3 regions of the Antricoccus suffuscus genome follow, and region 1 is predicted to be linked to each of the others. Evidence: riboswitches for the same ligand, from Rfam matches in the RefSeq annotation. Region 1 holds a riboswitch; each other region holds the start of a gene.
The links. A riboswitch is a leader RNA that binds a small molecule or an ion and turns the genes downstream of it on or off. The one in region 1 is predicted to bind S-adenosylmethionine.
Positions count from the first base shown of each region.

Region 2: linked by a shared signal. The riboswitch ahead of CLV47_RS09455 (MFS transporter) and the one ahead of CLV47_RS15870 (DUF1737 domain-containing protein) in region 1 are both predicted to bind S-adenosylmethionine.
Region 3: linked by a shared signal. The riboswitch ahead of CLV47_RS07025 (aminotransferase class V-fold PLP-dependent enzyme) and the one ahead of CLV47_RS15870 (DUF1737 domain-containing protein) in region 1 are both predicted to bind S-adenosylmethionine.

Region 1 covers NZ_PVUE01000015.1:39,684-50,332, forward strand. Annotated here, with positions in the region: gene hisS (histidine--tRNA ligase) at 1-1,132, shown strand, start outside; gene aspS (aspartate--tRNA ligase) at 1,129-2,910, shown strand; gene CLV47_RS15860 (O-succinylhomoserine sulfhydrylase) at 3,179-4,411, opposite strand; gene CLV47_RS15865 (rhodanese-like domain-containing protein) at 4,408-4,773, opposite strand; gene CLV47_RS15870 (DUF1737 domain-containing protein) at 4,770-4,982, opposite strand; SAM riboswitch class IV at 4,994-5,098, opposite strand; gene CLV47_RS15875 (LLM class flavin-dependent oxidoreductase) at 5,270-6,439, shown strand; gene CLV47_RS15880 (PadR family transcriptional regulator) at 6,612-6,959, shown strand; gene CLV47_RS15885 (permease prefix domain 1-containing protein) at 6,962-8,299, shown strand; gene CLV47_RS15890 (thioesterase family protein) at 8,351-9,148, shown strand; gene CLV47_RS15895 (pyridoxal-phosphate-dependent aminotransferase family protein) at 9,181-10,290, shown strand; gene CLV47_RS15900 (NADP-dependent oxidoreductase) at 10,332-10,649, shown strand, end outside.
Region 2 covers NZ_PVUE01000006.1:172,955-183,603, forward strand. Annotated here, with positions in the region: gene CLV47_RS09425 (TetR/AcrR family transcriptional regulator) at 1-72, opposite strand, end outside; gene CLV47_RS09430 (ABC-F family ATP-binding cassette domain-containing protein) at 262-1,956, shown strand; gene CLV47_RS09435 (glycine-rich protein) at 2,082-3,455, opposite strand; gene CLV47_RS09440 (MFS transporter) at 3,686-4,948, opposite strand; gene CLV47_RS09445 (DUF2252 domain-containing protein) at 5,062-6,411, shown strand; gene CLV47_RS09450 (MFS transporter) at 6,408-7,673, opposite strand; SAM riboswitch class IV at 7,753-7,868, shown strand; gene CLV47_RS09455 (MFS transporter) at 8,075-9,430, shown strand; gene CLV47_RS09460 (LLM class flavin-dependent oxidoreductase) at 9,427-10,649, shown strand, end outside.
Region 3 covers NZ_PVUE01000004.1:128,365-139,013, forward strand. Annotated here, with positions in the region: gene CLV47_RS07015 (hypothetical protein) at 1-2,320, opposite strand, end outside; gene CLV47_RS07020 (MBL fold metallo-hydrolase) at 2,345-3,145, opposite strand; SAM riboswitch class IV at 3,244-3,360, shown strand; gene CLV47_RS07025 (aminotransferase class V-fold PLP-dependent enzyme) at 3,431-4,816, shown strand; gene CLV47_RS07030 (PPOX class F420-dependent oxidoreductase) at 4,913-5,395, opposite strand; gene CLV47_RS07035 (enoyl-CoA hydratase/isomerase family protein) at 5,641-6,393, shown strand; gene CLV47_RS07040 (alpha/beta hydrolase family protein) at 6,408-7,040, shown strand; gene CLV47_RS07045 (hypothetical protein) at 7,239-8,156, shown strand; gene CLV47_RS07050 (LPXTG cell wall anchor domain-containing protein) at 8,257-9,078, opposite strand; gene pknB (Stk1 family PASTA domain-containing Ser/Thr kinase) at 9,233-10,649, opposite strand, start outside.

The sequences.
Region 1 (10,649 bases):
GGTGCACGCCGACGAGCGAGATCACGATCAGCTGGCGCTGCATTTCGACCTGACCGTGCCGTTTGCGCGTTACGTCCTGGAGAATGCCGGCAAGCTCGAGTTTCCGTTCAAGCGTTACCAGATCCAGAAGGTCTGGCGCGGAGAACGCCCACAGAACGGCAGGTTCCGCGAATTTATCCAGGCCGATATCGATGTCGTTGATCGGGACACACTGTCGTCGACCTTCGAAGTCGAACTACCGCTGGTGATCGCGGACGCGTTTGCCGCCCTCGACCTCGGTCAGGCGCGGATGCACGTCAACAACCGCAAGCTGGCCGAAGGGTTCTATCGCGGCATCGACATCGACGACGCCGCCGCAGTGTTCCGCCATATAGACAAGCTCGACAAGATCGGCCCCGACAAGGTCGCTGACCTCCTCGCGGCGGACGGATTGACTGCGGAGCAAGCGAAGCAGTGTCTCGCGTTAGCCTCCATCAGCGCGACCGACGAGTCGTTCGTCGATCAAGTGCGCGCCCTCGGCGTACAGGGTGACCTGCTCGATGAGGGTCTCGAGGAACTTGCTCGAGTAGTCACCGCGGCGGCCGAGGACGCGCCGGGATTCCTCGTGGCCGACCTCAAGATCGCCCGCGGACTCGACTACTACACCGGTACCGTCTACGAGACGGTGCTGGCGGGGCACGAGGCGCTTGGCTCGATCTGCTCCGGCGGTCGCTACGACAAGCTCGCATCCGACGGCAAGACGACGTACCCAGGCGTTGGGCTCTCAATCGGGGTCAGCCGGCTGGTGAGCCGGCTGATCGGCGAGCAGATGGTGACCGCCACCCGCGGCGTACCAACCGCCGTACTGGTCGCCGTGACCGATGAGGAACGTCGTCGAGACAGCGACCGAGTCGCGAAGTCGTTACGCAGCAGGCAGATACCGACCGAAGTCTCGCCAAGCGCTGCGAAGTTCGGCAAGCAGATCAAGTACGCCGATCGGCGCGGCATCCCTTTCGTGTGGTTCGTCGGAGACGACGGCGCGCACGAGATCAAAGACATTCGCAGCGGCGAACAGATCGCCGCTGACCCCGAGACCTGGACGCCATCCGAGGCCGATCGTCTCGTCGCCGTTATTCAAAAGGAGCAATCGTGATTCGCACGCACCTCGCTGGCAGCCTCAACGCACAGACCAGCGGCCAGACCGTCGCGCTCGCCGGATGGGTGTCGCGGCGGCGTGATCACGGCGGCGTCATCTTCATCGACCTGCGTGACTCAAGCGGCGTCGCGCAAATCGTCTTCCGCGAGGGTGATATGGCCGCGCAAGCGCACAAGCTGCGCTCCGAATTCTGCATCGCGGTCACCGGCGTCGTAGAAAAGCGCCCAGAGGGCAACGAAAACCCTGAGCTTCCGACGGGGGAGATCGAGGTGTACGTCGACCAGCTGACGGTGCTCAACGAGTCCGCGGCGCTCCCGTTCCAGGTCGATGGACAGGGTTCGGGCGAGGTCGGCGAAGAGACCCGACTGAAGTATCGCTACCTTGACCTGCGTCGGGAGCGTCCCGCGGCCGCACTTCGCTTACGCAGCAAGGTAAACAAGGCTGCCCGCGACCTGCTCGCCGATCGGGACTTCGTCGAGATCGAGACGCCCACGCTGACTCGCTCGACTCCTGAAGGCGCGCGCGACTTCCTTGTGCCGGCCAGGTTGTCGCCAGGATCGTGGTACGCGTTGCCGCAGAGCCCGCAGCTGTTCAAGCAGCTGCTGATGGTCTCTGGCATGGAGCGTTACTTCCAGATTGCCCGCTGCTACCGCGACGAGGACTTCCGCGCCGACCGCCAGCCGGAGTTCACGCAGCTCGATATCGAGATGAGCTTCGTCGACCAAGAAGACGTGATCGAGCTCGGCGAGGCAGTAGTCAAGGCGCTGTGGAGCCTGATCGGGCACGAGTTGCCGACGCCGTTGCCGCGGATCACGTACGACGATGCGATGCGCCGCTATGGATCGGACAAACCCGATCTACGTTGCGATCTAGAGCTGACCGAGTGCACCGACTACTTCAAGGACACGCCGTTCCGGGTCTTCCAGGCGCCGTACGTCGGGGCCGTGGTGATGCCGGGCGGCGCCTCGCAGGCACGGCGGGCGCTCGACGCGTGGCAGGACTGGGCCAAACAGCGTGGTGCTAAAGGCCTTGCCTACGTTCTTGTCGCCGAGGACGGCGAGCTGACCGGTCCCGTCGCAAAGAACTTGTCAGACGCTGAACGCGCCGGACTGGCCGCGCACGTTGGAGCGAAGCGCGGCGACTGCGTCTTCTTCGGTGCCGGAGCGGTGAAGTCGACCCGTGAGCTGCTGGGCGCCGCGCGGCTGGAGATCGCTCGCCGCTGTGGCCTCATCGACGAGTCGGCGTGGTCGTTCCTCTGGGTCGTCGACGCGCCGATGTTCGAGCTTGCCTCCGAGACCGACGATGTGGCGGTCGGCTCCGGCAAATGGACCGCCGTACATCACGCCTTCACCTCGCCCAAGCCGGAGTTTCTCGATACATTTGACACCGACCCGGGCAGCGCGCTGGCGTACGCATACGACATCGTCTGCAATGGCAACGAGATCGGCGGTGGTTCGATTCGTATCCACCGCCGCGACGTACAAGAGCGCGTCTTCGAGATCATGGGTCTCACCGAGGCGGAGGCGCAAGAGAAGTTCGGCTTCCTGCTCGACGCGTTCGCGTACGGCGCCCCGCCGCATGGCGGCATCGCCTTCGGCTGGGATCGCATTGTCTCGCTGCTGCACGGATCGGACTCGATCCGCGACGTGATCGCGTTTCCGAAGTCCGGGGGCGGATACGACGCGCTCACGCAGGCGCCGGCGCCGATCACCGCGCAGCAGCGCAAGGAAGCCGGCGTGGACGCCAAGCCCGAGGCCGCCCAGCCCAAGTCCTAGCGACGATCCGCGGGAGGTTGCGCGATGATCCGCGTGAAGTTGCCAAACGATCCTCGGGAAGTTGCCTAACGATCCGGGGAAGTTGCCTGACGATCCGTCATGAACGCGCCGAACGTCCGATCATCCATCGTACATTTGTGCCAATCTGCAGCAAAGTCTTACGGGACCTGTTGCGAAACGGTACATATGTGACCTTTTGGCGACGAGAAACGCCCGCACGACGGTACGTACTCATGAGTCGTGCGCTAGGAGCTCGCGGACGGTCGGTTTAGGGACGCGCAGAGATGGCGGCGTCGAGGTCCTTGATCAGGTCGTCGGTGCTTTCGAGCCCGACCGACAGCCGGACGAGGCCGTCGCTCAGTCCGATCGCCGCTCGGCCCTCCGGACCCATCGCCCGGTGCGTGGTCGTCGCCGGATGAGTGATCAGGGACTTCGCATCGCCGAGGTTGTTGGAGATGTCGATCGTGCGCAGGCCGTTGAGGAGCGCGAAGGCCGCGTCCTTACCCGTGCCCGCGCCGGCGTCGAGCTCGAAGGTGATCACCGTGCCGCCGCCGCTCATTTGCTGCGTCGCCAGTTCGTGCTGCGGATGTGACTCCAAGTAGGGATAGAGCACCCGGCGTACGGCGGGCTGACTTTCCAGCCAGCCGGCGATCGTCAGCGCCGACCGCACCGAGTAGTCCACGCGCAGTGACATCGTCTCCAGGCCCTTGAGCAGCGTCCACGCGTTGAACGGGCTGAGCGCCGGGCCTGTATGGCGCATCAGGTGCTTGACCGGACCGTTGACGAAGTCGTCGGTCCCGAGGATCGCGCCGCCGAGGACCCGCCCTTGACCGTCCATGTGCTTAGTGCCGGAATAGACGACCACATCTGCGCCAAGCTCGAGGTTGCTCTGCAGCAGCGGGGTAGCAAAGACGTTGTCGACGACCACCTGGGCGCCAGCCGCGTGCGCGAGCTCGCTGACGGTACGCACGTCCACCAGCTCCTGCAGTGGGTTGGACGGTGACTCGAAGAAGACGGCGGTGGCCGGGGTCGAGAGGGCTGCCTCCCACTGCGCGAGGTCGCTGCCGTCGACGAAGTCGGTCTGGACGCCCCACCGCGGCAGGAGCTCATTGAGTACGACGAAGCAGGACCCGAAGAGACTGCGCGAGGCGACTACGCGATCGCCGGCGGCCAGCAGGGCTGCAAGGGCATTGAATACGGCAGACATCCCGCTTGCTGTTGCGAAGCAGGCTTCGGCGCCTTCGAGGAGCCGCAGCCGTTCCTGAAAAGCCGCGACGGTTGGGTTTCCGTAGCGCGAGTAGACGAAGCGTTCGACCTCGCCGGCGAACGACGCCTCCGCGGCTTCGGCCGACTCGAAGACGTAACCCGATGTCAGAAAGAGCGCCTCGGAGGTTTCATCAAACGGGGTCCGGTCCAGTCCGCCGCGCACCGCTCGTGTCTGCGGGCTCCAGCCGGCAACGAGGTCGCGCTCTGCGTTGGGGTCCAGTCGCGGCATCGTCATTTCTTCTTCCATGGCTGGTCGCTCTGTTGCCATCCACCGTCGGCCTCGAAGCCGCCGAGGATGTTGTACGCCGTATGGCCCGCCTCGGTAGCGACGACGGCCGAGTCGATCGAACGACGACCGGAGCGGCACAGGAAGAGGATCTCTTTTCCTTTGAGGTCGGCGATCTCGTCCAAGAAGTCGGGATTGCGAGAGCCGTCGCCACGGTTCCACTCGACGAAAACGGCCGGCGTACCCACGTCATCGGTGACCGGTACGCCGACCTGCTCCCACTCGTCGACGGTGCGTACGTCGACGAGTACGGCACCCTCGCGCAGTTTGTCGACGGCTTGGCTGACGGTCAGGTCTCCGGCGTACGTCATGAGGTCTCCTGGGTATGCGTAAGGATGTGGGGTTGAACAACGGCCTGAGCGGCGACGACCTGGCCGGCATTGACGGTCACCGAAGGGCTGCCGTAGAGGACGTAGCCGTCGTCCAGGGCTGCGGAGATCTTCTCGCAGAACGAGCGGTCGTCGGTGCCGGTGAGGAGGCGGTAGGACAGGGGAGCGTCAGGCGACGCGGGGTCAGACACGGGTGTTCTCCTTTTCGCGCTTGCAATGATCTTGCCGAGTAATCACCTGAGGCACCCCGCCGCAAAAAGAGGGTTGCCGGCCAGCAAGTCAGGGCTTAGCGCTGGTCCTCATTACTCTGTACCGCTTAGTATACTCACGGCTTCCGAGCTCCGTCGACCAGGTTGTGGTACGGCGCTCAATGCATTCCTTGGTCCGCACTTGGAAGTGTGCTAGGACTGGTGCAAGGCGGCTCCGTGATATCGGTCACGGCTCGGCGAACCGCCTCCGCGAAGCAAGGGAGCACACTGTGAGCGACAGACTTGGCTTTGGCATTTTCATGGCCCCGTTTCACCCGGCCGGGGAGAACCCGACGCTGGCCATCCAGCGAGACCTGGAACTGGTGGAGCATTTGGACCGGCTCGGGTACGACGAGGCATGGATCGGTGAGCATCACTCCGCCGGCAGTGAGATCATCGCGTCGCCGGAGATCTTCATCGCGGCGGCCGCCGAACGGACCAAGAACATCCGACTCGGCACCGGCGTCACCTCGCTGAGCTACCACAATCCGCTGTGGGTCGCCGAACGCATGGTGCTGCTCGATCACATGACCCGTGGGCGGGTCATGCTCGGCGTCGGACCCGGGTCCCTACCCACGGACTCGGCCATGATCGGGCTGGACCCGACCGACACCCGCGAGTTGCTGCCGGAGGCCCTCGACATCGTCGTACGTCTGCTCAAGGGCGAAACGGTCACCCAGCAGACCAGGACGCACAACCTCATCAACGCTCATCTGCATCTGGCGCCGTACTCCAAGGAGCTCGAGATCGCGGTCGCGGCCGTCGCCTCACCCAGCGGACCGCGCCTCGCCGGCCGTTACGGGCTCGGCTTGCTATCAATTGGCGCCACCCTGACCGCCGACGGTTTCGACGCGCTCGCGCTGCACTGGGACGTCATGGAAGAGCGTGCCGAGACCTACGGCGTCACCGTCGACCGCGACGCGTGGCGGCTGGTCGGAATCATGCACATCGCCGAGACCCGTGAGCAGGCCTACAAGGACGTCGAGTTCGGCATCGAGCAGTGGTTCAACTACTTCCAGAAGATTGCCGCGTTCCCGCAGATGGGCGTCGAGGGCCACAACCTCAAAGAGATGATCGACTTCGTCAACGAGGCCGGCGTAGGCGTGATCGGCACGGTGGAGGACGCCAAAGCCCAGGTGGAGAAGCTCAAGAATCAGTCCAAGGGGTTCGGCACGATGCTGTTGATGGCGCACGAGTGGGCCAACCCCGAGGCCACCCGACGGTCTTACGAGCTCATCGCGCAGCACGTGATGCCGCAGTTCCAGGGCCAGTCCGCCGCCACGATCGAGGCGCGCGATATCGCCAGCGGTAAGCAGAAGGAGTACTCCGATCAGCAGCTCGCCGCGGTCGCGCACATGACCGAGAAGTACCAGGCGGAGGTCGCCGCAAAAGATAAGTAGCACCGATAACCAAAGAAGTGCCGGGGTACGGCGAGCGCGCGGCTCGTCGTACCCCGTTGTCTGCCCGATAGCAGCTGCGGTCGGGACGCCGCGATCGGCTCACCTCGACCGTCAATGCCTATAACTACAATGCCTAGCGCTACAAGGTATGCTGGCATACCTGGGAGGCGCCATGAATATCGACAAGGATCTGGTCGCCGCTATGGCGACCCCACTGGTGCTCGCGATCCTCGCGAAGGAGCGGAGCTACGGGTACGCCATTCTCAAGCGGGTGCGCGAGCTCTCCGGCGGGGATCTCGAGTGGACCGACGGCATGCTTTACCCGCTGCTTCACCGCCTGGAGCGGCTGGAGTACATCAGCGCCGAATGGGGGAAGTCGTCCGAGGGCAGGCGGCGTCGCTACTACGACATCACGGACTCCGGCCTCGCCCAGCTGGCCGAACAGCGGAACCAGTGGGTCGCCGCGACACGGACGCTTGGAAGTATCTGGGGTCCGGCGTTTCCGGCCGCGGGAACATGAGCATGGATACGGTCGAAAGCCTGATCGGTGAGTGGCGGCAGGCCATCCTGTGTGGGCGCGCCGTTGATGCAGCTGACGCTGAGGAGCTCGAGAGTCACCTGCGCGAACAGGTCGACGAGCTGAGGTCGGCAGGGCTCTCTCGCGAGGAGGCGTTCCTGATCGCGGTCAGGAGACTCGGCGCGGTGGACGCCATTACCGCCGAATACGCCCGCGAACACGGCGACCGGCTCTGGAAGCAGCTCGCGATGCCGCGCCCCGGCCGAAGTGGCCGCGGACCGCTGGTGATGATGCTCGGGTTCGCGGTTCTGACGGCCGTGCTGCTCCAAGTTGGTCGGCTCTTCTCGGGGGCGCCCGATGCGACCAGCATGTGGTTCGTGCGGGACGTCGGCTTTTTCGTGCTGCCGGTGCTCGCCGGATACCTTGCGGTGGTACGCCGGATGCCACGCAATCGGATGTTCGCGCTCGCCGCACCGGTAGTCGTGCTCGCGGTCGCGATAAACGTCTTCCCGTTCGCTCACAATGCGACCACCGACGTGCTGGTGGCGATCCACCTGCCGATTGTGTTGTGGTTCGTCGTCGGTGTGGCGTACGTCGGCGGCGACGTACGTTCGCCGGGACGGCGCATGGACTTCATCCGGTTCACCGGAGAGTGGGGGATCTACTACGCGCTCATCGCCCTCGGCGGCGGCGTACTGCTTGGCCTGTCGGCGCTCGTGCTGACGCCTATCGCGCCGCATGCCATCGAGGGCGTCATGCTCTGGGTTGCCCCCTCGGGTGCAGCGGGTGCCACCGTCGTTGCGGCGTGGCTCGTCGAGGAGAAAAAGAGTGTCATCGAAAACCTCGCGCCCGTGCTGACGGCGATATTCACGCCGCTGTTTGCCGTGATGCTGGTGGTGTCCGCGGTTGGCTACCTGGTGGCCGGTGTTGGGCACGAGTTCGACCGCAATTTGCTAATCGTGTTCGATGTCCTGCTGTTGGTCGTCTTGGGGCTTGTGGTCTACGGGATCTCCGCCCGGGAGTCCGGACGATCAGCGGGGTTGATGGATGCGCTCCGCCTTGCCGCGGTGGGCGCGGCGATCGTGCTCGATGTCCTGGTGCTGGGATCGATGGTGGCACGGGTCGGGGAGTTCGGGTTCACGCCTAATCGGATCGCGGCACTCGGGTTGAATCTGGTGCTGCTAGCGAATCTTGCGGTGACGGCCTGGCTCATCGGCCGATTGCTTGGCGGGAAGGCTCCGGCGGTGCGTCTGGAGCGGTGGCAGACGGGGTATTTGCCGGTATTCGCGGGGTGGGCGACCATCGTGGTGCTGGTTGTGCCGGGCATATTTGGGTTTAGGTGAGGGCTGGGCGTCATTGCTGAGCTCACCAACCGGTCGACTAACGTACGGCGCATGACCGAGTCTGTGGATCTGCCCGAGGCGTTTTATCTTCCGAAGGGCGACGGGCGGTTCGAACCGACGTTCGCGACGATGAGTCCATGGAACGCCGATAGCCAGCATGGCGGTCCACCTTCGGCGTTGCTGGCGACCTGCATGGACGATCTCGCCGGCGGTCCGGGCCTGCGACTGGCACGCGTCACCGTCGACTTCCTGCGGCCGATCCCGCGTGCGGAATGCACCGTCGAGGTCGCCGTTACGCGGCCGGGCAGCCGGGTCCGTAAGAGTGAAGCGTCGATGTCGGTCGGCGGGGAGGTCGTCGTACACGCCAGCGCCTGGCATATCGCAACCGGTGCCCAGCCGCCCGACCTCGGCGTACACGACCAGGCGGTCGAACCACTCCCGGATGAGCAACCGCAGACCTACTTCCCAGGTATCGGACGGTGGGGGTACGGCGAGGCCATCGAATGGCGGTTTGCACTCGGCAGCTACGGCCAACAGGGCCCGTCGAAGGTCTGGACCCGGATGCGCATCCCGCTGATCGCCGGACGCGAACTGACCGGGCTTCAGCACGCACTCACGGTCGCCGACTCGGCCAACGGCTTGTCCAACGCGCTCCCGTTCGGCGAGTGGCTATTCATCCCGCCGACTATGACCCTGACGCTGCTTCGCCATCCGGTAGGCGAATGGGTCTATATGGATGCCCAGACGACCTTGGCGAACGACGGGGTGGGGATCGCGCGGGCCGACCTCGCCGACAACGACGGCGCCATCGGCACCGCGATGCAACCCCTTCTGGTTGCACCTCTCTGAACCGCGATTTGGCGGATCAGTAAGTTGAAGGCATGGCTGATCAGAACTCGCACCCCATCCTCGAACGTCATCTTTTCGGTCCCGGGCCGACAAACGCCTATCCGGAAGCGACTGCCGCGCTCGGCCTGCCGTTGCTCGGACACCTCGATCCGGAGTTCCTGCGGATCCTCGACGACACGTGCGCGGATCTGCGTACGGCGTGGGGGACGACCAACAAGCGCACCCTGCCGCTGTCGGCGACCGGCTCGGCCGGCATGGAGGCCGCGTTCGTCAATACGGTCGGACCCGGTGACGTCGCGGTCATCGCCGTCAACGGCTTGTTCGGTGAGAGGATGTGCGACGTCGCCGCCCGCGCCGGTGCGGAGGTCGTACGAGTCGACCATGAGTGGGGTACGCCGGTAGACGCGCAGAAGGTCGCGGATGCGCACCCAAACCCGAAGGTGATTGCCGCCGTACACGCCGAGACCTCGACCGGCGTGCGATCGGACATGGCAGCGCTCGGCGCGCTCAAGGGCGACGCGCTGTTGATCGCCGATGCCGTCACCTCGATCGGCGGGATTGAGCTGTGCGCCGACGAGTGGGGCATCGACGTCGGCTACGCCGGCACCCAGAAGTGCCTGGGCGTCGCGCCCGGGCTAGCGCCGTTCACCATCTCCGATCGCGGATTCGAGCGCCGCATCGAGAAGCCGCAGTCCTGGTACCTCGACCTCGGCATGCTCGGCGGGTACGTCGGTGAGGCCACCGGCGGCCGCACCTACCACCACACCGCGCCGGTTGCGATGGTTCGCAGCCTGCACGCCGGACTCAAGCGGGTACTCGCCGAGGGTCTGGAAAACGTCGCCGCGCGACACTACGCCGCCGGGCAAGCGCTGCAGGACGGCCTGCAGGAGATGGGCCTCGAGCTGTTCGCGCAGGACGGTTTCCGGCTGCCCGAGCTGACCACCGTCAAGGTGCCCGAGGGCGCCGACTCGGCGAAGGTCCGCGGCTACCTGCTCAGCGAATACAACATCGAGATCGGCGCGGGAGCGGGCAAGTTCGCCTCGACCGTATGGCGGATCGGCCTGATGGGCCCCAACGCGCGGCCGGATTCGGTAGCGCTGCTGCTGGCCGCTATCAAGGACGCGCTCGCCGCCACCAAGTAACCCGATTCCAAACAGCACCTCCCACGAAAGGTCGATTAAAAATGCGTGTCGTAGGCGTCATGGAGTTCAACGGGCCGCAGGCTCTTCAGGTGTACGACGTACCCGAGCAACACGCGGGTCCGGGTGAGGTGCGGCTCAAGGTCTCCGCAGCGGCCGTCAACCCGACCGACACCTACATCCCGACCGGTCAACAGCGCCGGCCGAACGACACGCAGACAATCGAGCCGCCGTACGTTCCAGGTATGGACGCGGCCGGTGTCATCGACGAGATCGGCCCCGACACGCAGACCGACCTGAAGGTGGGCGACCGAGCCATGGGGATCGTCATCCCGAAGGGTGCGCACGGCGGCTACAGCGAG
Region 2 (10,649 bases), on a different contig from region 1:
ACGCGCGATTACCCGCCAGGTCGCCTTGATGATGGCGCGACGTCGTTCCTCATGGTCGACAATCTTTGGCACTAAAGGACCTCGACTCAGCAAGCGCGAATAGGGACCGAGAACTCTGCCTCGGAATTCCACCCTAGATGGGACGCTCGCCCGTGCGTGCCGATGTCCGCCCGTGTCGGAAAAACGGTAAGCGGCAACCGAAATATTCTGGGCTAGCGCGGCAGCCAAGAGGTTAAAACAATGCAGCGAAAGCCTCCCGTCGTGCAGACTGTCCTAGCCATGGTTCATATAGATATCGCGCAAGTTAGCCACCACCTGCCAGACGGGCGAGTGCTGCTCGATGACGTGTCGTTTCGCGTCGGCGATGGCACCAAGATGGCGCTCATTGGGGCGAACGGTGCGGGAAAGACCACCCTGATGCGGATCGTGAGCGGTGAGACTGCCGCTCAGTCGGGCAGCATTTCGCGGGCAGGTTCGGTGGGTGTTATGCGGCAGATGGTCGGGGCCGGCAACGAGAACATTCGGGAGCTGTTGCTTTCGGTGGCTCCTCCCCGCGTGCGTGCTACAGCCGCCGCAGTCGACGACTGCGAGCTAGCTCTCATGGACACAGACGATGAATCGACCCAAATGACGTACGCCCACGCGTTGTCCGATTACGCCGACGCCGGTGGCTACGACGCCGAAGTCTTGTGGGACACCTGCTGCATTGCAGCCCTCGATGTTCCCTTCGAACGGGCGAAGTACCGCGAACTCACGGCGCTGTCTGGTGGTGAGCAGAAGCGCCTTGTTTTGGAAGCGTTGCTGCGCGGGCCGGACAACATACTGCTACTTGATGAGCCGGACAACTTCCTGGACGTACCCGGCAAAACCTGGCTCGAAGAACAGCTCACGTCCTCAAGCAAGACCATCTTGTACATCAGCCACGACCGCGAGCTACTCGCGAACACCGCGACACAGATCGCGACCATAGAGCTCGGCGGCGCAGGCAACACGGTCTGGATTCATCCGGGCGGTTACCGCACCTACAATGACGCGCGCACGGCCCGGTTCGCGCGTTTCGAGGAGCTACGTCGGCGCTGGGATGAAGAACACGCCAAGCTGCGCGAACTAATGCTGATGTACAAGAACAAGGCGGCGTTCAACTCCGACATGGCGAGCCGCTATCAGGCCGCGCAGACCCGCCTTCGCAAATTCGAGGACGCGGGCCCGCCCCAAGGAGTACCTCGAGAGCAGCACGTCTCGATGAGACTGTCTGGCGGGCGGACGGCCAAACGTGCCGTCGTGTGCGATGCCCTGGAATTGACCGGTCTTATGAAGTCCTTCAGCACCGAGATTTGGTACGGCGAGCGCCTCGCCGTACTGGGATCGAACGGTTCGGGCAAGTCCCACTTCTTACGTCTCCTCGCCCGCGGCGGCAGCGATCCGGACGCGGAGCACCAGCCGATCGGCGATGTCGATATCTCTGAAGTCGCACACACCGGCATCGCGAGGCTCGGTTCGCGGGTGCGGCCTGGTTGGTTCATCCAGACTCATGAGCACCCCGAACTGATGCGCCGCACCTTGCTGCAGATACTGCACCACGGCGATACGTTCCGAAAAGGATTACCCAGAGAGCAGGCGTCCCGGGTCCTCGACAGATACGAGCTGGCGCGCAACGCCGAGCAGAAGTTCAGTTCGCTGTCCGGCGGTCAGCAGGCCAGATTCCAGATTCTGTTGCTTGAGCTGTCGGGCGCGACGCTGCTGCTACTCGACGAACCGACCGACAACCTTGACCTGCAGTCGGCTGAGGCGTTGGAAGATGGCCTCAACGGGTTCGACGGCACCGTGGTCGCGGTAACCCACGATCGATGGTTTGCCCGAGGTTTCGATCGATTCCTCGTCTTCGGTACGGACGGCAGCGTGTACGAGTCACCCGAACCGGTGTGGACGGAGACCCGCGTACACCGTGCACGTTGAATCACCGCACGGGCAACCCGGATCGGTCGGCAACCGATGTTGCCCGTCCTCACGTAATACGAACGTCGCCGGACAGAATGTGGAACGCAGGCTAACCGGCTTGATTGCCGCATGTCGGTTGAGGGCTATGTGTGGCGTCCCCGGCTTCGTGTCATGAGCAGCACGAGTCCGCCTGCCAGGATAAGGCCGACTCCACCAAGCGCCGCGGGCAACAGCGGCGCGCCAGTCTTTGCCAACTGCGCGTCGTACGCCGTCGGTGTGGCTGCCACCGAATCGACCGAGCCAGCGGTTGCCGGCGTAGTTGCTGTTGAGGTAGCTGGCGTCGTCGCCGTTGTGGTCGTAGGTGTTGACGGGGGAACGATCTGCGCGGTGACCGTAAGTTGCGTCGTCTGGGTCGTCGCGCCCAGTTGTGCGGTGATCGTCGTCGTGATCGCGTCAGCAACCTCCGTGGTGTTGATCGAGAACGTCGCGCTGGTCGCGCCGGCCGGGATCGTCACGGTCGCCGGCAACGTGATCGCGGGTGAAGACGCGGACAACGCTATGACCGTGTCGCTACCGCTCGCCGGATTCACCGTAACGGTACCGGTCGTCTCACCGCCGCCGACGAGGCTAGAGTCCGCGACTGTGACACTGGTCAACGAGGTCAACGTATAACTGATGACGACCTGCGGCGCGGCGTCGAGCGCCGCGGTGCCGGTGGTGCCGCCGGGCGCATAGCTCGACCCGCCGCCACCTGAAGCGAAGTAGCCTCCGCCACCACCGCCGTAGAGACCGCCGCCACCACCGCATCCACCGCTGTCGCCATTCAAGTCAAAGGTGGGAGTCGCTCCGGCACCGCCTTGACCGATCGCGCCGGGCGATCCCCCGGTTAGTCCTGCGGCACCGCCGCCGTTAACGCTCGCACCCCCACCCCCGGACCACCCATTGAAACTATCGGCGCCGTCAGCGCCGGGTCCACCACCACCGTCGGCCGAGTAGCACCCCCCGCCACCGCCAGGAGCAACGACCAGCCGAGAATCCAGCGAACTGCCACCGCCGCTGGATACGGTGCGCACGTCCGACGCACCACCGCCACCAGCGCCGTTATCGTGCGGGTCGCCATCCCCAGTGGGAACACCGACACCACCGTCTCCGCCGCCGTTAAACCCACCTGCCACCGACCCGTCGGGACCGCCGTTCGCCCCCGGTCCGCCGACCTCCACAAAAAGCGTCTGCCCGGCCGTGACCGAATAGCCGGTAATCGACGCTGTTCCACCCGGCCCGCCGGTCGAAAACGGATTGGCGCCGCCGGGCGCACCGACGGCGGACACATCAACCATCGCCACCCCGTCCGGCACGGTGAATGTCTGTTCGCCCCCGGTGTAGCCGTAGGTGCACGTGACCACCTGGCCCGACTGCACGCAGCCGTTCGGCAGGCCCGGAGCCGCGTAGGACGGCGTACTGAAACCTGGAAGCGTCACCGCCACCAACGGAGCCAGCAGTAGCGCTCCGACGGCCATGCGCCGCGATGAGCGCCCTTTCCTTGTACGACGGACCCCTGCTGGCATACACAACCCCTCGTCAAGGGATCAAGCATTAGCGCAGGCCAGACCCCAAATTGCGTCAGTTTCGCCGACGTTACGGGATGCACTTGCACATAAGAAGACCCAGAAGCGACATCGCAACAGCACCGATACCTACGCGCCGTACGCGCTGGCCGTGCCGCGATACGTCGTTCGCCCTGATTGTTTCAGGGTGTAATCGCCGCTGGCGCGACCGCCTCAGCAACGACTTCTTCTTTGAATTCGGTGGCCTTGCCGGCGAGCGACATGACCGCAGCGCCACACACCGACAGGGCACCGGCGACGAGGTAGGGCACCTTATAGTTGCCAGTCAAGTCGTATAGCCAGCCGAGCAGGAACGGTCCCCCTGCCGTACCAACGACGACAATCAGCTGCGACACGCTGAAGATTCGCCCGTAGTCGCGTACGCCGAACCGGTGGCCGATCAGCACCGACTGCAATAGCAGGACGTTGCCGACGGTCGCGCCGAAGACCACGATCGTGCCGAACAGCGCCCAGGCACCGTAGGCAAATGCCATCACCACCAACGACGCGCCCTGCAGGATCCCGAGGACGATCGTGAAGCCGGTCATCGGCACGCGATGCACAATTCGTCCGGCCGCAAGACGTGCGATCACAGACATTCCCGCTAATACCAGCGTCGCGAACGACGCTGCGACAGCGCCGGTTCGCTCTTCCGCGAGCTTGACTATTTGCTGTAGTCCGCCGACCTGCGCGGCCATCATCAGCACATACGCAATTGCCATTGCGATGAAGAAGCGGGATCGGACCGCGGTAGCGTATGCCTCTCCGGTCGGCGGCGGGGGCGTGATGTCACGCTCGACGCGCGCGCCGTCAGGCAGCCAGCCCATCGGCTGTGGCGCCGGCTTGATCATGAAGATGATGACCGGGACAGTTCCGAGCAGCCAAATGACCGCCAGGATCGGTGAGGCCGTCCCGAGGCCGACTGAGTCGGACAGCCACTTCGCGATCGGGGTGAACACCATGCCACCAACGGACAACCCGGTCGAAGCGACGGAAAGCGCGACCGCACGACCGGTCTGATACCAGCGGGTGACGACCGTGGTCGTGGGGATCAGGCCCGACGCGGCGAAACCGAACGCGAAGATGATGTAAATGGCGTACAGCTGCCATATCTCGTGCGCCTGCCCGAGTAAGGCAAGCGCAACCGCACCGACGATAGCGCCGACCACCATGACCTTGCGGGCATCGATGCGGTCGATTAGCTTCGCCACGAGCAGCCCGAGGATGCCCGACGTCACGAAGAACACCGTCGTCGCGAGCGAGATCGACGACAACGACCAACCGCGTTCGTTGCTGAACGCGTTGAGGTACACCGCGAGCCCGTAGAAACACAGTCCGGACGTCGTCGTCAGTGAAATAAAACAGCCGGCAACAACCATCCGCCCCGGAAACCGCTCATTAGCCACGATTCGGGACTCTATCGGCAAAGCGAAGGACGTCGTACCGTGGGCATACAACTTTGTACGGGGGGTCCTTTGTGAACGCTTCTGTGGGCAGACTCCGGTTCGAGCATGAACACGTGGTGACGTACGACGAACTCATCGAGCAGGGTATCGCCGCGCGCACCAGGGTTCCGCGCAGTGCGCACCGGGTCTATACGCCGGATCCAAAGCGCGACCCGCTGGGCATCCTGGCCCGGCAGCACGAGAGCCGGCTCCCCGACTTAGTCCCGCTGCGCATTGAGCGGATGCTTCAGGACCCATTTTCCTTCTATCGAGGCACCGCGGCCCTCCAGGCCGCCGACCTGGCCACCGAAACGGTCACCGGCGTCAACCTGTGTATTTGCGGTGACGCGCATATAGCCAACTTCGGCCTGTTTGCCTCACCACAACGCACGATGGTGTTTGACCTTAACGACTTCGACGAGGCCGCTTTCGGCCCGTGGGAATGGGACGTAAAGCGCTTCGTCACCAGCGTCATCATCGCCGCCCAGCACAAGGGCAGAAGCGTCAAACAGACCTACGCGACCGCGATGCACGCGGCCGCCGCATACCGCGTCGACTTGCGCCAGATGTTTGACCTCAGCGCGGTTGAGCGTTACTACGTGCGCGCCGACGTCAAGGCAAGTGACCCGCGATTCCACCCGTCGTGGCAAAAAGTTATCAATCAAGCGCTGAAGGGTGCAAAACGACGTACCTCTGAGCGGGCGATCAGGAAGATCACTCGCCGTGCCGCGGACGGAACGCTCACCATCGTCGAAGACCCACCCACCCTCATGCACGCCGACGTCGGCGACGAGCGCGAAGTAGCGCAGATTGTTGACCAGTACCGCGCGACCTTGCCACCCGATGTCTCGGTCCTGCTGTCCCAGTACACCGCCACCGATGTCGTACGACGCGTTGTCGGCGTCGGCAGTGTCGGCACGCGTTGCTACATCGTCGTCATGACCGGCGCGCGCGGTGAACCACTTGTGTTACAGGTTAAAGAGGCCACCGACTCCGCGCTCACTACGTTTGGCGTCGCGCCGGCATCGCTTCCACCCGGGACGCATGGGCCGACCGATCACAACGGGTACCGCGTGGTGGCGAATCAACGCATTTTGCAGGCGGTGTCTGATCCGTTTCTCGGCTACATCGAGGTTCATGAGCACACCTATTACGTGCGGCAGTTCCGCGACGGCAACGTCTCCATCGACGCGGCCGACCTCGAACCAAGGGTATTCAACGAGTATGTGGAGGCCTGTGGCACTGCGCTCGCACGTGCCCACTCTCAAAGCCCGAATGCCGCGTTTATCGCCGGCTACCTCGGCGATAAACCTAAGTTCGACGAGGCCGTCGTGCGGTGGGGTTTGGCCTACGCGCGCCAGTCGAACGAGGATTATCACGCGCTGCGTAAGGCATCACCGACGCTGCACGAACGTGACAGCTAACCGCCTTCGTTACCGGCGACGGGGAGTTCGGATGCCATCGCGTCGTCGCGATATTCGGTGGCCCGGCCAGCCAGCGACATGACTACGGCGCCGGATACCGACAGCGCGCCCGCGATGATGTACGGCACCTCGTAACTACCGGTCACGTCGTACAGCCAGCCCAGCAGGAACGGACCGCCCGCCGTACCGACGACTACGAACAACCTGGACACGCTGAACAGGCGCCCGTAGTCGCGTACGCCGAAATGGTGCCCGATCAGCACCGACTGCATCAGCACGATATTGCCGATAGTCGCGCCGAATACCAGGATCGTTCCGAACAGTGCCCAGGTCCAATAGGAAAATGCCATGAGGACCAGCGAGGCGCCTTGGGTGAGTCCAAGCCCAACGGCGAATGCAGTCATCGGCAGTCGATTGACCATCCGGCCGCCTGCGAGCCGGGCCACCACGGACATCGCGGCGACGGCGAACGTCGCGAACGCGGCCGCAACCGGACCAGCGCGTTCTTGGGTCAGCTTCACGATCTGCTGAAGGCCGCCGACCTGCGCCGCCATGATCAGCACGTAGGCGACGGTCATCGAGCGGAAGAACCGCGACCGCCAAGCAGTCGCGAATAGTTCACCGGTGGGCGCCGGCGGCACGACGTTGCGTTCGACGTGCGCACCGTCCGGTAACCACCCCATCGCCTGCGGTGCAGGTTTGATCATGAATACGATGACCGGCACCGTGCCGACCAACCAGACAATGGCCAGGATCGGCGAGGCCTTGGCGAGACCGACGGCGTCGGACAGCCATTTCGCGATCGGCGTGAGCACCATGCCCCCGACCGACAGGCCGGTGGACGTGACGGCGAGCGCGACCGCCCGACCGCTTTGATACCAGCGAGTGACGACCGTCGTAGTCGGTATCAGGCCAGCGGCCCCGAACCCAAACGCGAAGACCGCGTAGATGAGATAGAGCTGCCACCGCTCGTGCGCCTGGCCGAGTAACGCAAGCGCGACCGCTCCGACGATCGCGCCGGCCACCATGACTCGCCGCGCATCGAAGCGTGCGATCAGTTTCGCGACGAAATAGCCGAGGACGCCCGAGGACACGAAGAACACCGTGCTCGCAAGCGAGATCGACGACAGCGACCAGCCGCGCTCGTTGCTGAACGCGTTCAGGTACACGGCGAGCCCATAGAAGGACAGACCCGACGTCGTCATCAAGGTAATGAAGCAGCCAGCAACCACCATCCGACCGGGAAATCGCGCAGCAGCCATGTTTCGGACTCTATGCCCACGCGCCGCTGACAAAGGTCACATATATCGTCGAACCGCTGCGTGCTAACGTGTTTAACAAGGTTACGAGCCCCAGTGACAAGGTCCGGCTGGCTGGGCAGCAACCCTCGTACTTGCGGCGGGGTGCTCCGGATAACGACCAGGCAGGTCTCATCCGAGTCCCTGCAAGTGCAAGCCCATTGGGCTTCGGTATGTAGGAGTTCCACCATGTCGCGCTGTTGTTGCTGACTGAGCTAATCACCATTTAGCGCCTGACCCGCACCGCGGTACAGGCTATTTCGAGCGCGCCTGCGGCCGCTCGCCACCCCTCGCTCCCCTTCGCGGGTCTCTGCACGCTTGCCATTACGTCGGCGGCGCTACAGGCCTGCCCTGAAAGGAAACTTGTGTCCGCACCTGTCTCGACTGCGGCTCCTGTCCGAGTCCGCAATTCCACCCGAAAGGTCGCCGCGGCATCGTTCGTCGGCACCGCAATCGAGTGGTACGACTTCTACATCTACGGCACCGCCTCGGCGCTTATCCTCGGCCCGCTGTTCTTCCCGGGCGCCAGCGCGTCGGGCGGCGTGCTCGCCTCCTTCGCGACGTACGCCGTCGGATTCTTGGCCCGCCCGCTCGGCGGTGCGATCGCCGGACACCTCGGTGACCGGATCGGTCGCAAACGTGTGCTCGTGGCATCCCTGCTCCTGATGGGAACCGCTACCTTCCTCGTTGGTTTCCTTCCGACCTACGCCACGATCGGCATTGCCGCCCCTCTCCTGCTAATCCTGCTGCGTCTTCTCCAAGGGCTCTCGGCAGGCAGCGAATGGGGTGGCGCGGTATTGCTTGCGGTCGAACACGCCCCGGCCAAACGACGAGGCTTGTATGGCGCAATCCCGCAGACCGGCTCGGCCGCGGGCATGATCCTCGCGACCTCGACGTACGCCGGAGTTCAGGCATTGGTCGGTCACGAGGCCTTCCTGTCCTGGGGTTGGCGGATTCCCTTCATCGCCAGCGCCGTACTCGTCGTCGTCGGATTGATTGTGCGGTTGTCCATCACCGAATCGGCCGAGTTCCTCGCCCTGCGCGACGAGGACCGCTTGGAGAAGGCGCCCGTCGTCGAGGTGTTCCGGAGCAACTCCCGCGAAGTGCTGCTGGCCGTCGCGATGCGCCTCGGCCAAATCGGCTCATTCACCCTCTACACCGTGTTTGCACTGACCTACCTCGCCAACCACGTCCGCGCGGACGGCGCCGACATCGGCCTCGTCGCGACCATTATCGCGTCGGTGATCGGCCTGGCCAGTACGCCGCTATGGGGCGCCCTATCCGACCGATTAGGACGCCGGCCGGTCTACCTGTTCGGCGCAATCTTCACTGCCGTGTTCGTCGCTCCGGCCTTCCTGCTGCTCGACACCGGTTCTAGCGTGCTGATCATCGTGACGTTCATCCTCGGCATCAACATCGGACACGACAGCCAGTACGGCGCGCAGGGAGCGATGTTCTCCGAGCTGTTCCCCACCCAAGTGCGCTACAGCGGCGCCTCACTTGGCTACGCGATTGGCGCCGTACTCGGCGGTGGCTTGACTCCTCTTGCCGCGGCGTGGCTGCTCGGTGTTGGCGCTAACGCACCGTGGCTTGTGGCGGCGTACATCGCATTCCTGGCAGTACTTTCAGCGACCGGGGCCTACTTCGCCAAAGAGACCCGACATGTGACCCCTACTCCAACTACGCCCGAATCCCCCAACGAACTGGTAGGTGCCCGATGAACCGCAAGCTATCCCTCAACGCATTCGCCATGGCCTGTGTCGGACACCAGTCGCCCGGCCTATGGGCACGCGACGATGATCAAAGCGCCGACTACACGAGCCTCGAACATTGGATCGACCTGGCGCGCCTCCTTGAGGATGGCGGATTCGACTCGCTGTTCCTCGCCGACGTACTGGGCACGTACGACGTCTACGGCGGGTCCCGTGACGAGGCCGTCCGGGTGGGCGCTCAGGTGCCGGTCAGCGATCCGATCCCCGCTATATCGGCGATGGCGGCCGCCACCAAGAATCTCGGATTCGGCGTGACGGTGACGACGACGTACGAACAGCCCTATGCGCTCGCGCGACGCTTCACCACGCTCGATCACCTCACCAAGGGCCGAATCGGCTGGAACGTCGTCACCGGTTACCTCGACTCGGCAGCCAAGAACCTCGGCTTTACCGCGCAGATCCCCCACGACGAACGCTACGAGATCGCCGACGAATACCTTGAGGTCTGCTACAAGCTCTGGGAACACTCGTGGGAGGACGACGCGGTCGTCCGTGACCGTGAGCGCGGCATCTACGCCGACCCGGCGAAGGTGCATGACATAGGCCATCACGGCCAGTACTACGACGTACCCGGCGCGTTCCTGTGTGAGCCCTCGCCGCAGCGGACCCCGGTGATTTTCCAGGCCGGCGCGTCACCTAGAGGCCGTCAGTTCGCCGCCAAGCATGCTGAGGCAATCTTTGTCATCGGCCCGACTCCGGCTGCTGTGCGGCGTACCACTTCGGCCCTGCGCGAAGAGGCCGAGAAGGCCGGCCGAGATCCATACTCCATCAAGATCATCGCGGGGCTGACCGCGATCGTGCGTGAATCCGACGAGGAGGCGGCCGACCTTCTGGAAAGCTACCGCCAATCGGCAAGCCTCAGCGGGGCACTCGCGTTGTTCGGCGGCTGGACAGGGGTCGACCTCGCCGAGTACCCGTACGACGCGCCGCTCGTGCACATCACCACGGACGCGAATCGATCGGCCCTGGATGCCTTCACGCGCGACGCCGATCATGAGTGGACCGTAGAAGAGTTGGCGCGCTGGGTCAGCATCGGCGGCCGGGGACCCGTCATGGCCGGCTCCCCCACCACGGTGGCGGACACGCTCGAGGAATGGCAGCAGGAAGCCGACGTCGACGGGTTCAACTTCATGTATGTGACCCGGCCGGGGACCTTCACCGACATCGT
Region 3 (10,649 bases), on a different contig from region 1:
GCCGCTCGGTATCCGAGGTGGATTCGTCGCGCGCTTTCAGCAGCAGCAGTGCGATGCCGGCGGCTCGCGTGGCGAGCGCTTCGCGTGCGGCCCGCTGCTCGGTCCGTTCACGTTCTCGGGCGGCGGCTTGCCGCGTCCCGGTGCGCACCATCAGGCCGGCGGCGGCCAGCGAGACCGCCAGCCCGGCGGCGATCCAGCCCCACGGCGGCGACGGCGGGTCGTACGTCGTACGGTTGACGTTGTCGATCGAGCCGTCCGCGCCGAGCCGGTCATAGAGCAACGCGAGTTGCCGAACGAGCGGGGCGTTACCGGCCTCGCTGTTCCCCAGACCCGTGTAGTCGTCGATGAGGGAGTACCGGTCGTAGTCACCTTCCTGGACACTTGACCCGATCTCCGCCGAGTCGACCTCACCGTCCTTGATCACGAAGACGACCGCGTCCGGGTAGTTCTTGGCCATGTTGTAGGCCAGGTCGGAGTTGTACTCACCCGATTTGTTGCTGACCGCGACCAGCATGCCGCGATCGCCCACGATGTGCCGCAGTGCCTTGACGTCGACGCCGTCCACGCCGACGGTCATGATGTTCGACGTGCTCAGGGCTGTGACGTTCATGTCCGGATGGTCGTCCATATTCGCTTCGCGGACCTTGTTGAGGAGTAAGAACCCGCCAACGAGACCGCCGATGACGCAGACCGTGATCAGCCAGCCCCTGATTTGATTGTGCATCTTCGTCTGCCGCTCGCGGTCCTCTTTGACGGTGGCCGGGTCCGGCGCGGTGCGCAGAGTTGCCGGCATCGTCTGCGTCGGCCCGGCTTCGGGTCGGTCGAGCGCCGCGGCGGCCTTATCCAGGGCGTGCCAGATCGTGTCCGCCAGATGTTCGGCTCGCTTGTGGCTCTTGTCCACGTTGATGCCGCGCAGGGTGAGCAGGTCGGCGTACGCGCTATCTAGTAGGTGCTGCACCGAGGCCGGTTTGTCGAGGCTGCCGTCCTTGCCGAGGTACGGCGCACTCGAGAGGTCGAGATAGCTGGCGGCGAATCCGCCCGCCACCCGGTCGCGCCAGTGTTGACCGTTTAGCTCGGCGGCGTTCGGGCGTTTCGAGAGCAGAAAATCGACGCCGAAACCGGCCGCAATGACAAGCGACGTGGCCAGGAGCAGATACGACGCCCACCGCGGGAAGCCAGGCTTCGGCAGGACCGGCAGGGGGCGCGCGAACGCGTGACTTTCGGTGGCGGACGCGTCGATGCTGGTGATCCAGTCGAGGATCTTCCCGGCGTGCTGCTGCGAGGCCTCGTCGAGTGCGAAGCCGCCCAGACCGTACGTCTGGATCATGGCGTCGACCATCGTCTGCCGGTTGATGCCTGCCGATTCGACCCACTTGCCGGTCATCACCAGGATGGCGTCGTGAGGGTACTTCTTCTTCAGGGCCGCGGTGTAGTCGATCGCGGTGCCCGGCTTCGCGAACGGGAGGATGACAACTTTGAGTTTCTTGCCGGGTGCGACGTCGCCCCAGGCCTTGTTGTACTTGGGTTTGTGTTTGATGGACGGGTCGACGTAGAGGTTGCCGGAGTTCAATTTTTTGGTGATCGGGGCGAGTTCGGCACTTGTGGGCGCTCGAGTGTCGGTCAGCGCCAGGTCCTTTGCTGTGGTCGCACCGCTGCCCGGCGGGTACTCACGCGGCTGATCGTTTTTGTTCGCGTGTTGGACCGATTCCGTCGCGACGTAGATCACCGATGGGGTCATGTCCGCGGTGCGCATCACCTCACGCATCGGGATTCCGCCCTGCGGCGTCGTACGGATATATAGGTCCGGTCCGGGCAAGTACGCCGCCTGACCGTGAACCATGATGACAGTTAGCCCGCGCTTGGCAGCCCAGAACTTCTGCACCGTGTTGTCGCGGACTCGGGTCTTCTCGACGGCCCCAAGCGGGGTCGGTGGGGTGACCACAACGACGAGATTGCTCCCCGCGATGGCCGCCTCGACAGCCGCGTCATCGAGGTAGGTCTGCGCACCTGGCATTCGCACTATCTGGCCGCCGGAGTCGTGCCCTTTAACCGCGGCGAGGAAGTCGTCGGCGCTCCACGAGGGTTCTTGTTCGGCGGCGCCGCTGTTGAAGCGCGACGTACTGCCGGCCGGGTCCGAGGAAAGTCGGTCCAGTGCGGACGACGAGTCTGACGGGTCGAATGGCGCCGACGGCCCGAAGGTGAGTATGCCGATCCCCGCGACGATCCCGAATACGACGTACAAGGCGAGGACTACCCGCAGCGTCGATGCCCACGGGCCCCGATGGGCGGGCCGTGGTGGCTTACGACGTTTAGATCTCACTCATTGGATGGTAGCGACCGGAGGTCAACGCCCGACGCGTTCCCATCGTCGTACCCCGTCACTCTTGAGGATTCGCCCGAAGGCGAGGTCCGGAAAGTGTCCCGCGGCCACGAGGTCGGCCTTCGCTAGCGCTTCGTCGGCGATCGCATTGCGTACGGCGCTGGCCATCGCGGCGTCGACGTCGTACACCGCCTGCCAGTCGGGTTCGGACAGTTCGACGACCGAGTGCACGATGTCGCCGAGCAGTAGCGCGCGCTGCCCCTCGCTGGAGATGATGAACAGCGTCGTACCGGGAGTGTGCCCGGGCGCCGGCCGCGCGTCGAGGCCGGGCGCGACAGTGTGTTCGGCGTCGAACAGTTCCAACTGCGGCTCGATCGGTTTCAGTTTCTTGACCGCGCCCGGTACGGCGTCGTCGGCGGTCACGAAGTGTGCCCAGTCCGCGGCGTGCGCGCGATATGTCGCGTTCGGGAAGATCACCTGACCTTTCGACGTCGCCCAGCCCACGTGGTCGTAGTGCAGGTGCGTGAACAGAACGTCGGTGACATCGGCGGGCTCGACGCCGTACCCGCGCAGACTGTCAAGGAATCCACCGACCTGGACGTCGTCGGCCTTGATGGTGCCGAGTCCGGTGTCGATGACGATGATGCGGCCACCGGTGCGGATCAGGAACCCGCCGGCGGTCATGTGCAACGCTCCACTGTCGTCGAGGAGTTCGCTGTGACACGCCCAGGCGTCGTCTACGCCGGGCCGACTGAGGATGTCACGGGCCGGCGCCTGCATGGAACCGTCGATGACGGGGAGTACGTCGAGCTGACCGATCTTCATATATACCTCCGAAGTTTGCCTGTTTCATGAATGTAGTCGCCGGCTCCGACGTACCCCGAGTTGACGCGTCACGGGCACGTCTGTCACTATCTTCCCCAGGTCATGAGTACCAGCGTCAAGCCCCGGCTCGCTGGTCGGCAACCCTCCACCGCGGTGGGGTGCTCCGGGTGACGACCAGGCCGTACCTCCAAAACCGGAGGCGGCAAGCGCGGACTCCGAGGACGTCGGTTCTCTCATCCTGAGTTGGATTTCCTACGAGTCCCTTATCCCGAGGGATGTTTTGAGATGACTTCTGTACTCCCAGCTGTCCAGTTCGATGATGCGTTGCATTACCGCGATCCTGAGCTGAACCGCGATTCCGTGCCGGCTTGCGCCGCGGCTCCGGCATGCGACACGCCGTACGCGCGGGTCTCGGGCAGCGACCTTGAAGTCCCGTTGGTGCCCGGCGGCACCATCCGGTATGCCAACTTCGACTATGCCGCAAGCGCTCCCGCCCTCTCTGAGGTCACCGACCGGATCGCCGAACTGCTGCCGTTTTACGCGAGTGTGCATCGCGGCGCGGGCTACGCCTCGCGCGTGTCGACTGCGGCGTACGAAGATGCTCGTGCATCTGTGGCCAGGTTTATCGGGGCGTGCGACGACCAGGTCGTCGTGTTCACCCGCAACACCACCGACTCACTGAATCTTCTTGCCGGCTGCGTGCCGGGGGAGACCGTCGTACTCGACGTCGAGCATCATGCAAACCTGCTGCCTTGGCGTGATGCGCGCATCGTTGAGGCGGCCGGAACTATTGATGAGACGTGCGAGCGGTTGTCCGACGAACTGACCGTCCGCCCAGCGGCGTTGCTTGCTGTCACCGGGGCCTCGAACGTGACTGGTGAGGTGTTGCCGATCGCGCGTCTCGCTGAGATCGCGCATCGCTGCGGTGCAAGGATTGTGGTCGACGGCGCGCAGCTCGTGCCGCACCGCCGGGTGGACTTGGCGGAGTGCGGTGTCGACTATCTAGCGTTCTCCGGACACAAGCTTTATGCGCCATTTGGTGCCGGCGTACTGGTCGGACGGCGCGATTGGCTCGACGATGCTCCGCCGTACCTCGCAGGCGGTGGCGCAGTGATCAACGTGACGGTCGGCGAGGCGATCTGGGCTTCGGCTCCTGCCCGGCACGAGGCCGGGTCTCCCAACGTGCTCGGGGCAGCGGCGATCGCGGCTGCGTGCGACGCGCTCTCGGCACATGACGGCGGGCCGCGCGAGGCCGCGCTGCGCGACCGTTTGTTGGCCGGATTAGCTGGTATCAAAGGGATCGACGTACTTCGTATCTGGGATGACTCGCGCGAATCGGTCGGGATCGTCGCTTTCACGGTCGCCGGCTACGCGCCCGGTCAGGTGGCCGCGTACCTCTCGGCCGAGCATGGGATCGGCGTACGAGATGGACGGTTTTGTGCGCATCCATTGCTGGCGCGCTTTGGTAACGGCGTCGGCGCCGTACGGGCAAGTCTTGGGTTGGGCTCTACGGCGGGCGACGTGGACCGGCTCGTCGCCGCACTCGGTGAGCTAGTGGCGCGGGGTCCGCGCTGGACATACGAGTGCTCCGACGGTCCGTGGAATCCGGTGCCTGAGACGCGCGCGTTCCCGGCGTCCGCAGTCGGCTCCGCAGGGGCGTCACTCTGCTGACGCACGGGCCGCGGGCTAGTCCTCTTGGCGGAGGTTATACGTGTTGGCCGCAATAGCCGCCAACGCGGATGACGTCCTTCGTTACGTCACACGTCGCTACGACTGGGCGTCCAGTCGAGCGGCGACATCGGCCGGGAAGCCGCCGGTCGCGATCGGCCCCCAGCGGGTTGGCGTCACCCGGATCAGCGACTTGTTCTGGACCTTCATCGCCTCGCGGTACTCGTCCCAGTCGGAGTGCTCTCCTGATATAGAGCGGAAGTAGTCGACCAGGCCGTCGAGCGCGTCCGGCATATGGAGGACCTCCGCGTCGCCGTCGACCTGAACGAATGGGCCGTTCCATTCGTCGGAAATCACGCAGATAGAAACCTGGGGGCGGCGTTCGGCGTTGCGGGTCTTGGCCCGCCCCGGGTATGTCGCGATCACGATCCGGCCGCCCTTGTCGACGCCGCCGGTGACCGGCGAGATTTGCGGCGTACCGTCGGCGCGTGTCGTGCTCAGCACCAGTCGGTGACGCGGTCGCACGAACTCCAGGAGCTCATCGAGTCCGACAGTGTCCGAGGTCGCGATGCTTCTAGCCATGCAACAACCCTAGCCCAGCGCGCTCGTCAGAACGGTCGCGGCGATCTGCGGCGTATCTCTGTGAGCCCGACAAATGACCGCAGCGCACGTGTCCGATCCGCGTGCTGGTTTCGGCGTCCGCGCAAGGAAGGCGAGTCGGGCGGTACAGAACCTTGGTCCGTTCGTGTACCGCCGAGACTCATCGGCCGACAGCCGTGGCAAGATCGGCACGTCGTACTGATGAGAACCGAGAGGACCAGATAGCCATGGGCGCACCGCTTGTTGAGGATGTCGACGGCATCCGCTGGATCACGCTAAACCGGCCCGAGATCCTCAATGCCACCACCCTCGACGACCTGCGGGTCATCACCAAGGCGGTCAACGAGTCCGATGGGACTGTCCGCGGCATCGTCCTGACTGGCGCCGGCGACCGCTCGTTCTCAGCCGGCATGCACACCGACACGTTCCACGGTCTCAACCGGCGGGAAGCGTTCGACGCGATCAGTGTCGTCGCGGAGTGTCTGACCGCCGTACGCACCTCACCGAAGCCCGTGATTGCCGTTATTAACGGATTCTGTCTGGGTGCGGCGTTCGAAATGGTGATGTCCGCCGACATCCGCGTTGCGCACGACAAGGTCCTGTTCGGGCTGCCCGAGGTCAAGCTGGGTATTCCGTCCATCGCGGACGCGTCGCTGCTGCAGGAGTACGTCGGCCTCGGCTTCGCCAAGGAGTTCCTGCTGACCGGTGACAACTACCCGGCCACGCAGGCTCCGCTGTCGAGCATCGTGAACAGCTTCGTCGCGCCCGAGGATCTCAAGACCGAGGCAATGCGTTTCATGGACAAACTTTCCGGCCACACGCCAGTCGCGATCGCGGCTCAGAAAGGCCTCATCGAAACCTGGCTCAACACCCCGCTCGCGGTGGGGATCGAGCGTAGCCGCGATGTCTTCGCCGACGTTTTCGTCGACCCGTCGACCGCCAAAGCCATCACCGATTACCGCGCGAGCCTGAAGAAGTAGTCAGGGGCGGCCCGATGAACCGCCGAGTCATCGACATCGATACGCCGACCGGGCCTGCCCGTGCACACGTCACTCGCCCGCCGCGGGCTGTCGGCACGCTGGTCCTCGGGCACGGCGCTGGCGGCGGCATCGGCGCGTCTGATCTTGCCGCGATCGCCGACGCCGTACCGCTGGCCGGGTGGGCCGTCGTACTCGTCGAGATGCCGTGGCGGGTCGCCGGCAAGAAGGTCGCGACTCCGCCGAAGACGCTCGACGCAGGATGGTTGCCGATCGTGGCGTCGTTGATGAGCGGTCGCGGGAAGCTACCGCGGCCGCTGGTTGTCGGTGGCCGCAGCGCGGGTGCGCGCGTGGCCTGCCGTACGGCGCAGGAGGTCGGCGCGGACGGCGTACTGTGTCTGTCGTTTCCGCTGCATCCGCCTGGTAAGCCGGAGAAGTCGCGAGCCTCGGAGCTGCGGCTGCCGTTGGAAGCCGGCTTGCCGCTGCACGTCGTACAGGGTGCGCGTGACCCATTTGGTACGCCGGATGACGTGCGCGCCGAACTACCCGATCCGTCGTACGTCACGGCGGCGGCCGGCACGCATAGCTTCGGCAAACACCCGACGGACGTGACAGCCGCCGTACTCGCCTGGCTCGCCGGCGCCTTCTAACCCACCGCTCGATCCGTCACCTATGTCCGGCGATCCGTCACCTATGTCCGCTCGTCCGTCACGTATGTCCGCTCGTCCGTCACGTATGTCGGCTCGTCCGTCACGTATGCCTTCGCATTTGTCCACAGCTCGGCGTGTCGTCCACAGAATCTGACATCTGATGCGCCCCTCTCGGGTGTTTCGCAGTGGAATCCTCGTATGTCTCTTATCAACGACGGAATGCCGTTCATCAGTCTGGAACACCTAGAGTTCGGCATGACCCGCAAGGAGTTGCGCGACGCGGTTCGTGAGCGTGCGCTACGTCGGCTATTTCGTGGCGTGTACGTCGATGCATCGGTGCCCGACAGCCGAGAACTTCGGGTAACCGGGATAAGGCTCGTCGCCCCTCCACACGCGATCATCTGCGACGGATCCGCGTCCTGGATTTACGGCGTCGATACGTTTCGGCCAAGCGATTGGTTTCGGCTGACCCCGTCAGTCGTAATTCCGCATGGGTCGTCCCGTGTCCGGCACCCCAACGTTGACTGCCGAGAGGCATTCATCGACCCAAATGACGTCATGGAGATCGACTCACTGCTCATCACGACACCTCTGAGAACCACCGCTGACCTGCTGCGACAGATGCGACGACCGTACGCTCTCGCCGCAGCCGACGGATTGGCCAGGGCTAAATTGGTCTGTGTCGATGAGGTCGTGTCCTACGTCCAGCGACTGCGTGGATTTCCTGGAATCGTCCAAGCTCGAGAGTTGGCCAGGCTGATCGACGTGAAATCGGAATCCCCCGGTGAATCATGGACCCGTTTGCGGCTACTGGATGCGGGCTTTCCGCGGCCCCAAGCCCAGATCATCATCAAAGATCAGCAGGGTAACGACGTCTATCGGCTTGACATGGGTTATAGAGAGAAACGTATTGCGGTCGAGTACGACGGTGCGGAGTTTCATACGTCGCCGGAGGACAAAGCGCACGATGAGAGTCGACGCGACTTTCTACGCGAGCAGCTTGGCTGGCGAATCGCAGTAGGAGATAAGAAGTCGATCCTTGGACAAGATGAACGGCTAGAGCTCGAGGTCGGCGGGTGGTTATATGCCGAACCTAACCTTCCACGCATGTGGTGACGGATGGGCGAATTTTCGTGACGGATGGGCGAACTTTCGTGACGGATCGCGCGACATACGTGACGGATCGCGCGACATACGTGACGGATAGGCGAGGGGGTTAGTGGCGACTGCGGCGGCGAGTGAACAACACGAGCGCGACACCCACGACAACCAGTCCAAGGCCGAGGATCAACATAGGTACGGCGTCGACCCCGGTATTCGGCAGTTTCCCGTACGCCGAGGGCGAAGCCGGCGATTTCGGTGTGCTCGGCGCAGAAGCGGTTGCCGAGACGGTGCTGGTTGGCTGAGCCGTCGGTACGGCGCCGGGCGAGCCGGAACCCGGATCAGACTGGGGTGGATCAAGCGGCGGAATCGGATAGTCACTGTCTTCCGGAGCAGAAGAAGTCGAGTCACCCGACGACGCTGATGAATCAGTCGAACCTGTGGTCGATGGGGAAGAGCTGGACTGGTCGCTAGAAGACGACGAGCCGGATCCATCGCCCGTGTCGGACGTGCCACTTGCGGACGAGTCGGTGGCCGAATTGTCGGCGGGAACTGGGGCAGACGGCGAGGTGACGTCGGTGTCGAGCGTCGGCGGACCGTCTAACGATGATTTCCCGGGCGAGCCGGACCCGGACGCAGTGGGGGGCGGGTTTTCAGACGGATCGAGCACCGACGGCCCCATGAGCGTGTTGTCGTCTATCGCGCCAAGGCCAGCTGAGTCAGCGCCCGCCGCACCCGGAGCCTCGGTGGCCGAGGACACGCCAGGCGCGCCAAGCTTCGGAGCGGGAATCGCCGAGCCGGATATCAGTGGGTGCGACATCGTCGACAGATCCGGGTCGGCAGCAGCCGTCCCACCGCCGATCATTATTGCCGCCGCCAATCCGAGGCCAGTCGCGGACGCCAAAACCTTACGGGCGATGGGGCGCGTGGCGGGCATTCAGATCCTTCGAATCGGCGTGCGGTGGTGGCGGAACCTTCGAAACAGGTACCCCGAGACGGCCCAAGATTAACAATACTGGCGTACGGCGACATCTGCCTTAAGTAATACATTCCGCGCAACGGCCGCCGAGGCGCATGCGCCTCTTTGCGACCTAGGCGCCAGGGGTGGGCGGACTACTCGACGAGGAGCTGGCGGCAGACGACGACGAGGACGAGGACGAGGACGACGACGACGGCGGTGGAGGTGGCGGCGCGGGCGGGGCCTTCGCGACGGTCAAGTTGATCGTGTTGGTCGGTGCCGCCTTGGGCGTCACCGGATCTTGCGCGACAACCGACCCGGCCGCGTGCCCGGCGTCCTCGACCTCGGTCGTTTGGATGTTGTTGAACCCCGCAGAGTTGAGGATCTGTTGCGCGGAGGTGATGTCCTTGCCGACGACATTGGGCAGGGTGAGCTGGCCGGTGCTGACGAAGACGGTGACGACGCTGTCCTCGACGACTTGCTCACCGGACTTCGGCGAGGAGTCCACAACGGTACCGGCCGGTTCAGCCGAGTCGCGATCGAGGAACGTCGCCTTCAGGTGCGCTGCGGTGAGCGCCGCTTGCGCATCGTCCTTGCTCAGTCCGACGATCTGCGGGATCGTCTGGGTACTGGGTCCGGAACCGATTTGGATATCGACCGCCGTCCCTTTTGTGACCTTCGAGTCCGAGCTCGGGTCCTGGCTGATGACCTTGCCTTTTTCGCCCGGCGATGAGACGGCCGCGGTCTGCTTGCCGAGCTTAAGTCCGGCGGAGTCCAGCGCAGCGGTTGCCTGGTCAACGCTCAGCCCGGTCAGGGATGGCACGGCGACCTTCGGCGGCGCGTCCTTCGCGCTGAGCTTGGGAATCAGGATGAACGCGGCGATGACGGCCGCGATTACTGCGACGATGACGACTGCCCAGATGGCTTTGTGGCTACCGCTTTTGCGTTCGTCTTCGTCGTACGCCGCTGCGCGTTCGGATCGGTTCGGCGGGACCGGTGGCGGTGGGGTCGTGGGGATGACGGTGGTCGCTTCTTCTTCAGTCATCACCGGGGTCGCCTCGACCGGCCGGCCCTCGAGTGCTCGGCTCAGGTCTTCCTGCATTTGCGCGGCGCTCTGGTAGCGGTTGGCCGGGTTCTTGCTCAGGGCCTTGAGTACGATCGCGTCGAGGGTGCGCGACACACGCGGATTGACGGCGCTCGGCGGTTTCGGGTTTTCCCGGACATGCTGGTAGGCGACCGCTACGGGCGAGTCGCCGACAAACGGCGGCGCGCCGGTGAGCAGTTCGTAGAGCACGCAGCCGACGGCGTACACGTCGGAACGTGCGTCCACATTTTCCCCGCGCGCCTGCTCCGGCGAGAGATACTGCGCGGTACCGATCACGGCGGCAGTCGCGGTCATCGTCGCGGCACTGTCGGACACCGCGCGAGCAATCCCGAAATCCATCACCTTGACCCGGCCGGAGTTGGTGATCATCACGTTGCCGGGCTTGACGTCGCGATGAACGATGCCGTTGCGGTGCGAGAAGTCCAGCGCCGCGCAGATCTCCGAC